Regions from separate parts of the Nocardioides marmoraquaticus genome, predicted to be linked through region 1. Evidence: riboswitches for the same ligand, from Rfam matches in the RefSeq annotation. Region 1 holds a riboswitch; each other region holds the start of a gene.

Region 1 (2,190 bases):
CGTCGTCGGAACCCTCACGACCGTCGCCGCGTATCTCCTCCTGGCCAGCCGGCCGAACACGCGGCCCGTACGACTCGTCGGCGTCTGGGTCGCGACCGCTGCAGCCCTCTTCCTCGGCCTAGCCATCACCGTGCTTTACACCCCAGCAGCCGGACTGATCCCGGTGCTTGACTCGGCCTGGCTCGTCATCCACGTCGCGGCAGCCATCATCGCCGGCGGCCTCTTCACCGTCGGAGCCCTCGTCTCGGTGCTGTACCTCATCAGCGTGCGCCGAGCCGCACGGACACCCGGTCGAGCCAGGGGCTGGCCGAGCGAGACCTTCGACCAGATCGCCCAAACGGCGTACACGATCGCGTTCCCCATCTGGACCTTCGCCGTGATCGCTGGTGCGATCTGGGCCGAGAACTCCTGGGGCCGCTACTGGGGCTGGGACCCCAAGGAGACCTGGGCTTTCATCACCTGGGTCCTCTATGCCGCCTACCTCCACGCCCAAGCGACCGGCGGCTGGCGAGGCAAGAAGGCGACCTGGCTCGCACTAGCCGGCTACGTCGCCTTCCTGTTCAACTTCGTCGGCGTCAACATGTGGGTGGGTGGCTTGCACTCCTACTCCGGCTTGTAGGGGCTTGATCAAGGTCGTGGCTGGTTCGCTCAGCACTGCGGTTCTGTCCGCGACGGCGCCGGGACTCGCTGGCGCCGCGTCGCAGGCAGCCAGCGGCGACTGGACTCGTCGTCGCCCGCGAGTAGGGGCTGCCGGGCGAACCGACGCGGGCCTCCCCGCGGGGTGCGGACTCGCTGCGAACGGTCCTCTTCGAAGTGTCGCAGCAGCAGCAGCCGGACAACGTTCAGCAAGCTCCCGCCGTGTAACCTCGGCGCTGAGCCAGAACACGCCGAGAGGTGTGCGGGAATCCGGGGAGAGTCCGGAGCTGACGCGCAGTGGTGAGGGTGACTGGCGAGACGTTGGACCACTGGGACTCCGGTCCTGGGAAGGTGTCTCGCCGGGTCGATCCCGAGTCCGAAGACCGGCTGGCTCGTTCCTCAGCCGCCGGCCCGCGCGCATCGGGTCCCCGACAGACGAGAGCGCCCGTTGGCCCAACCCGGCCTGGCGTCCACGCGCCTCCCCTCACCCGAGCGTCCCCTGCGAGCCCGCCGGGGCCAGCCCTGGACGCTCGGAGTCCTGCTGCTGCTGGCCATCGGCGTCTCCGTCGTCGTCTACCTCGGCCTCGGCTCCGAGCCGCTGCGCCCGGGCGGCGTGGTCGAGGTGCTGCGTGCCCGGCTGCTGTCGGGGGAGCCGGGCCCCGACCCGGTCTACGACGCCATCGTCTGGGACCTGCGTGCTCCGCGGGTGCTGCTGTCGCTCGTGGTGGGCGCCGGCCTCGCCGTGGCGGGCGCGGCCATGCAGACCCTGGTCCGCAACCCGTTGGCCGACCCCTACCTGCTGGGCGTCTCGGCCGGCGCCGGGGTCGGGGCGACCGCGGTCATCGCGCTCGGCGTGCTGGGCTCGCTGGGGGTCTGGGCGCTCTCGGCCGGTGCGCTCATCGGGGCGCTCGCGGCGACCACGCTCGTCTTCGGTGTCTCGCTCGCCCAAGGAGGGCTGACCCCGCTGCGGCTCGTGCTCACCGGGGTGGTGATGTCGTCGGCGTTCTCGTCGGTCTCGAGCTTCCTGGTCTTCGCCAGCAACGAGCCGCGGGCCACCGAGTCGGTGCTGTTCTGGCTGCTCGGCTCGCTCGCCGGTGCCTCGTGGGTCCAGCTGCTGCCACCGCTCGTCGCGGTCGCCGTCTCGATGGCGGTGCTGCTCGGCATGCACGGCTGGCTCGACGCGCTCTCGACCGGCGACGACACCGCGGCCGCCGTCGGGGTGCCGGTGCGCGGGCTGCGCGTCGGGCTCTTCGTGCTGACCTCGGCGCTCGTCGGGATCCTGGTCGCGGTCTCCGGGGGCATCGGCTTCGTCGGCCTGGTGGTGCCCCACCTCGCCCGCATCGCCGTGGGCGGAGGCCATCGCGCGGCGCTGCCCGTCGCGGCCCTTGCCGGCGCGCTCTTCCTGCTGTGGGTCGACGTCGTCGCCCGACGAAGGTGGCAGGCACCGAGGTCTAAAGCAGCGCCGAGTGTCGCTTGACCGCGTGGGCGAGCTCGAAGAGGTTTTGGTCAGCAATCCCGTGCCAGACGCCCTGCCACAGCTCGTAGGCGGTGAGG
Region 2 (2,190 bases), on a different contig from region 1:
CTGGAGAGCTCCATCAGCTCGGCGCTCGGCTGCTGCTCGCCGCCGAGGACGACCATCGGCATCCCGGTCGCCTTGATGCGGGCGAAGCCGGAGCAGAGGTCCTCCGCGCCACCGAGGACGCGGCCGACCACGAGGTCGCAGTCCTCGATCGTGGCCGCCATCGACTGGTGGCCGGGGCGACCGGGGTTGGCCCAGACGTAGTCGGCTCCCGAGGCCCGCGCGGAGAGCAGGTCGGTGTCGGAGGTGGAGAGCAGCGCGATCTTCACGTGAGGGCCTTCCGGTGGCGGGGCAGCTGGAGGTCGGTGGGCGGTCGGTGCCCGACCAGGTGCTCGGTGGCGATGCGTCGTACGGCGTCGGGGGTCACGGCGCCATACCAGGTGTCGTCGGGCTGCACCGCGACCACGGGGGCGTGGTTGCAGGGGAACAGGCAGGCGGTGTGGGTGAGCAGCACGTCGTCGTCGCCCTGCCCGAGCCGCACCAGCTCGAGCACGAGCGCCTCGGCGACGGTCTCGGCGCCCCTCGCGGTGCAGCGCGGGCCGCGGCAGAGCAGCACCTGGTGGGCATGGGTCGGCACGTCCTCCCAGGCGGCCGAGACCATCGGCGCCTCGCGGCCGTCGAGCGGGCGGAGCAGTGCCCCGGCGGCGCCAGGAGGACTCGAGACGATCGCGCGGAGCACGTCGGCGTCCTCGACGAGTGCGGGCGCGACGGCGACCTCGGGCCGTCGACCCTCGCGCTCGCGCCACCAGTGGCCGGCCACGCGTCGCAGCCAGCTCGCCCCGGGCGCGAGGCGCGCCTGCGAGACCCCGACGACGTCGACCGGGTCGTCGGAGTCGTCGGCCAGGCGGTCGAGCACCCTGCGCAGCGAGGGGTCGCCGACCTGCAGGTGCGCGACGTGGGCGTCGTACGGCGCGGCGAGCGCACGCAGCGTCGTGTCGTCGGCCGCCTCGCGCGCCGACATCCCGACGAGCAGCAACCGCCGCCCGTCACGGGTCGCCCCGTCCAATACCTGCTCCAAGCCCTCGTGGATGTCTTCACCCCGGGTGGGGTCGCCGTGGCCGGTCTCCTGGCTTCCGTGTCACCACCCGGCGACCGACCTTCCCGGGCTGGCACCCAGTGGCCCCACTTGCGTGGCACTGCCCGGTCTCCCGGACAGCGGGGGTCGCCGCGCTCGACGGCTACAGTGGCGAGGGCCGCGCCGGACTCTGACCGGCTTCCCGTGCACCACGGCACCAGGAACCTAACACCCGCGGAGGACACCTCGGTGACGCGCACGCGCGAGCGGTTGCTGGGGGTCGCGCTGCTGCTCACCGTGACGTCGCTGGCGGTGCAGCCCGTGGTCGCGGCGGCGGTCACGACGCCGTACTCCTGGACCCGCGACGCCATCTCCGACCTCGGCGTCGTCCGCTGCGACGCCGCCCTCTGCTCGCCCTGGTGGCCGGTCTTCAGCGTCGGGCTGCTCGTCGGTGGGGCGGCGATGGTCGCCGTCGGCGTGCTGGTGCGTCGGTACGCCGCTGCGGCGGTGCTGCTCGTCCTGGCCGGGCTCTCGACGGCCGCGGTCGGGCTCGTGCCGCTCGACGTCGACCGGCCGCTGCACCTGCTGGTCGCGACCCCGCTGTTCCCGGCGCAGAACCTCGCGGTGCTGCTCCTGGGCCTCCGCCTCGCCGGGACGTCGCGGGCCGGCCTCGTGGCCGCCGGGGTCGTCGGGCTGCTGGGCTCGCTCGCGGTGGTGGCCCCGCTCGGGGTGCCGTTCGGGGTCGCCGAGCGCCTCGGCGCCTACCCCGCCGTGATCGCCCTCGCGGCCCTCGGCCTCAGCGTGCTCCACCGCGGCCTGCCCACCCGCCTGGCAGCTCCCTGAGGAGGTCGCTCGACGACCGTCTCGAGGGGCCGGCCCACGGCGGACCGCAGGGGTCAGGTCACGGCGGCCGGGCTGCGCGGGAGCCGCACGATGACGCGGGTTCCCGCCCCGGGGGCGCTCTGTAGCGTCACCTCGCCGTGGTGGGCCGTGACGATGTCGCGCACCAGGCTGAGCCCGACGCCGATGCCGGGCACCGCGGCGTCGTGGGCCGTGCGCCCCCGCCAGAACCGGTCGAACGCCTGCTCCGCCTCTCCCGCCGTCATCCCGACGCCGTCGTCGGCGACCGTGACCACCACGTCCGACGCGGTGCCGTCGACCCGCACCTGCACCCGACC
Region 3 (2,190 bases), on a different contig from region 1:
TCCCGGCCTCGGGGCCGCTCTCGCCGTCACTCTGGGCGTCGCCGTCGTCCCCGGGCTCGCCGTCCGGCGACGGCGGCTCGGGGTCGGGCTCCGGGTCGTCGTCGCCCAGCACCTCGTCGAGCAGGTCCTCGTCGAGGCCGGGGGCGTCGAAGGGGTTGCGGCGGCGGCGGTGCGGCAGCGCGAGACGTGCGGCGACGCGGACGTCGGCGAGGGTGACCGTCGTACGCCCCTCCCACGCGGCGTGCGCGACGGCGGCGCGGGCGGTGACGAGGTCGGCGCGGAGGCCGTCGACGTCGAAGGCCGCGCAGGTCTCGGCGATCCTGGTCAGCATGTCGTCGGGCAGCTCGACCTCGCGCACGGCGGCCTGCGCCACGGCCAGGCGGGCGGTCAGCGCCGCCTCGTCGTCGTGCCAGCGCGCGGCGAACCCGGCGGGGTCGGCGTCGTACGCCATGCGGCGGCGCACCACCTCGGTGCGCGCGGCCGGGTCGCGCGGCGCGGCGACCTCGACGGTGAGGCCGAAGCGGTCGAGCAGCTGCGGGCGCAGCTCGCCCTCCTCGGGGTTCATGGTGCCGACGAGCACGAACCTCGCCTCGTGGCTGACCGAGACGCCGTCGCGCTCGACGGTGCAGCGCCCCATGGCGGCGGCGTCGAGCAGCACGTCGACGAGGTGGTCGTGCAGCAGGTTGACCTCGTCGACGTACAGCAGGCCGCGGTGCGCCTTGACCAGCAGGCCGGGCTCGTACTCCGCGGTGCCGTCGGCCAGCGCCTTCTCGAGGTGCAGCGAGCCGAGCACGCGGTCCTCGGTGGCACCGACGGGCAGCTCGACGAGGCGTACGGCGCGCCGCTCGCCGTCCACCTCGATCGGCGGCAGCACGCGCGCCAGGCCGCGCACGATCGTCGACTTGGCGGTGCCCTTCTCGCCGCGCACCAGCACGCCGCCGATCTCGGGCGAGATCGTCGTCAGCACCAGCGCCAACGACATGTCGCCGGGGTCGACCACGGCCGCGAACGGATAGGTCGGAGGTGGGGTCGGATCGGTCTGTGGCACGTGAGGCTCCCGCTCGTCGCCAGCTGGTGGGGCGCCGCGAGGCCGGTCTTCGGACTTCGTCGGGCATCGCACGCGTACGACGCCGGCGTCACCGCAGCGGGCCTGTGCCGGACTCGCACCGGCTTCCCAGATTCTCCCCGTCACCGGGGCACCTCGTGGCTGGGTTGGAGGCTATACGCCCGGGCCCGTGCGGCAGTGCTCGCCCACCGCGGGTCGCAGCATCGCGACCAGCTGCACGCCGAACGCCGCGACGAGCGCGAGCCCGCGCAGCAGCGTCGGGTCGCCCGCGATGGTCGCCGTCGCGAAGGAGAACAGCCCCAGGGCGCCCCACACCAGGAGCACCCACCGGGCGACGTGGCTGTGCCAGCGGGCGATGCCCCACAGCAGCACGAGGCCCGCGGCGAGCCACAGCCACCGCACCCAGCCGGTGCCCTCCGGGTAGACGACCAGCACCAGCTGGCCCAGCAACCCCGCCAGCGCCAGCACCAGCGCGACCAGCACGGCCGGCTCCAGCGCCCCCGCCGCCTCCCGCTCCGCCACGCGCCCACCCTAGAGACTCCGCGCCCCGGCCGATGCTCCCCGAGGCAACAGCGCAGCGAGCCACGACGGGGCGGCCCTTCGTGACGCCCGCTCGTCCCTCGCGGGCTCCTCAGGGACCGGCGCCTGAACGCGCTCCCTGAGGTGCGAGCGCAGCGAGCCACGGAGGGGTGGCCCTTCGTGACGCCCGCTCGTCCCTCGCGGGCTCCTCAGGGACCGGCGTCTGAACGCGCTCCCTGAGGTGCGAGCGCAGCGAGCCACGAAGCGGCGGCCCTTCGTGACGCCCGCTCGTCCCTCGCGGGCTCCTCAGGGACCGGCGTCTGAACGCGCTCCCTGAGGTGCGAGCGCAGCGAGCCACGAAGGGGCGGCCCTTCGTGACGCCCGCTCGTCCCTCGCGGGCTCCTCAGGGACCGGCGCCTGGACGCGCTCCCTGAGGTGCGAGCGCAGCGAGCCACGAAGGGGCGGCCCTTCGTGACGCCCGCTCGTCCCTCGCGGGCTCCTCAGGGACCGGCGCCTGGACGCGCTCCCTGAGGTGCGAGCGCAGCGAGCCACGAAGGGGCGGCACGTGGGATCGGGGCCTGGACACCGCTCCCTGAGGTGCGAGC

The links. A riboswitch is a leader RNA that binds a small molecule or an ion and turns the genes downstream of it on or off. The one in region 1 is predicted to bind cobalamin.
Region 2: another riboswitch for cobalamin. It lies ahead of ACYU8I_RS16415 ((2Fe-2S) ferredoxin domain-containing protein); the one in region 1 lies ahead of ACYU8I_RS09135 (FecCD family ABC transporter permease).
Region 3: another riboswitch for cobalamin. It lies ahead of ACYU8I_RS16505 (VWA domain-containing protein); the one in region 1 lies ahead of ACYU8I_RS09135 (FecCD family ABC transporter permease).

The regions. Positions count from the first base shown of each region.
Region 1 is NZ_BAAHAA010000009.1:80,955-83,144, reverse strand. Features, by position in the region: gene ccsB (c-type cytochrome biogenesis protein CcsB) at 1-619, shown strand, start outside; cobalamin riboswitch at 862-1,042, shown strand; partial or broken gene ACYU8I_RS09135 (FecCD family ABC transporter permease) at 1,136-2,065, shown strand; gene ACYU8I_RS09130 (alpha-amylase family glycosyl hydrolase) at 2,088-2,190, opposite strand, start outside.
Region 2 is NZ_BAAHAA010000027.1:3,645-5,834, reverse strand. Features, by position in the region: gene ACYU8I_RS16420 (cobaltochelatase subunit CobN) at 1-266, opposite strand, end outside; gene ACYU8I_RS16415 ((2Fe-2S) ferredoxin domain-containing protein) at 263-1,015, opposite strand; cobalamin riboswitch at 1,037-1,241, opposite strand; gene ACYU8I_RS16410 (DUF998 domain-containing protein) at 1,262-1,855, shown strand; gene ACYU8I_RS16405 (ATP-binding protein) at 1,909-2,190, opposite strand, start outside.
Region 3 is NZ_BAAHAA010000027.1:24,023-26,212, forward strand. Features, by position in the region: gene ACYU8I_RS16505 (VWA domain-containing protein) at 1-1,048, opposite strand, end outside; cobalamin riboswitch at 1,072-1,219, opposite strand; gene ACYU8I_RS16510 (hypothetical protein) at 1,220-1,588, opposite strand.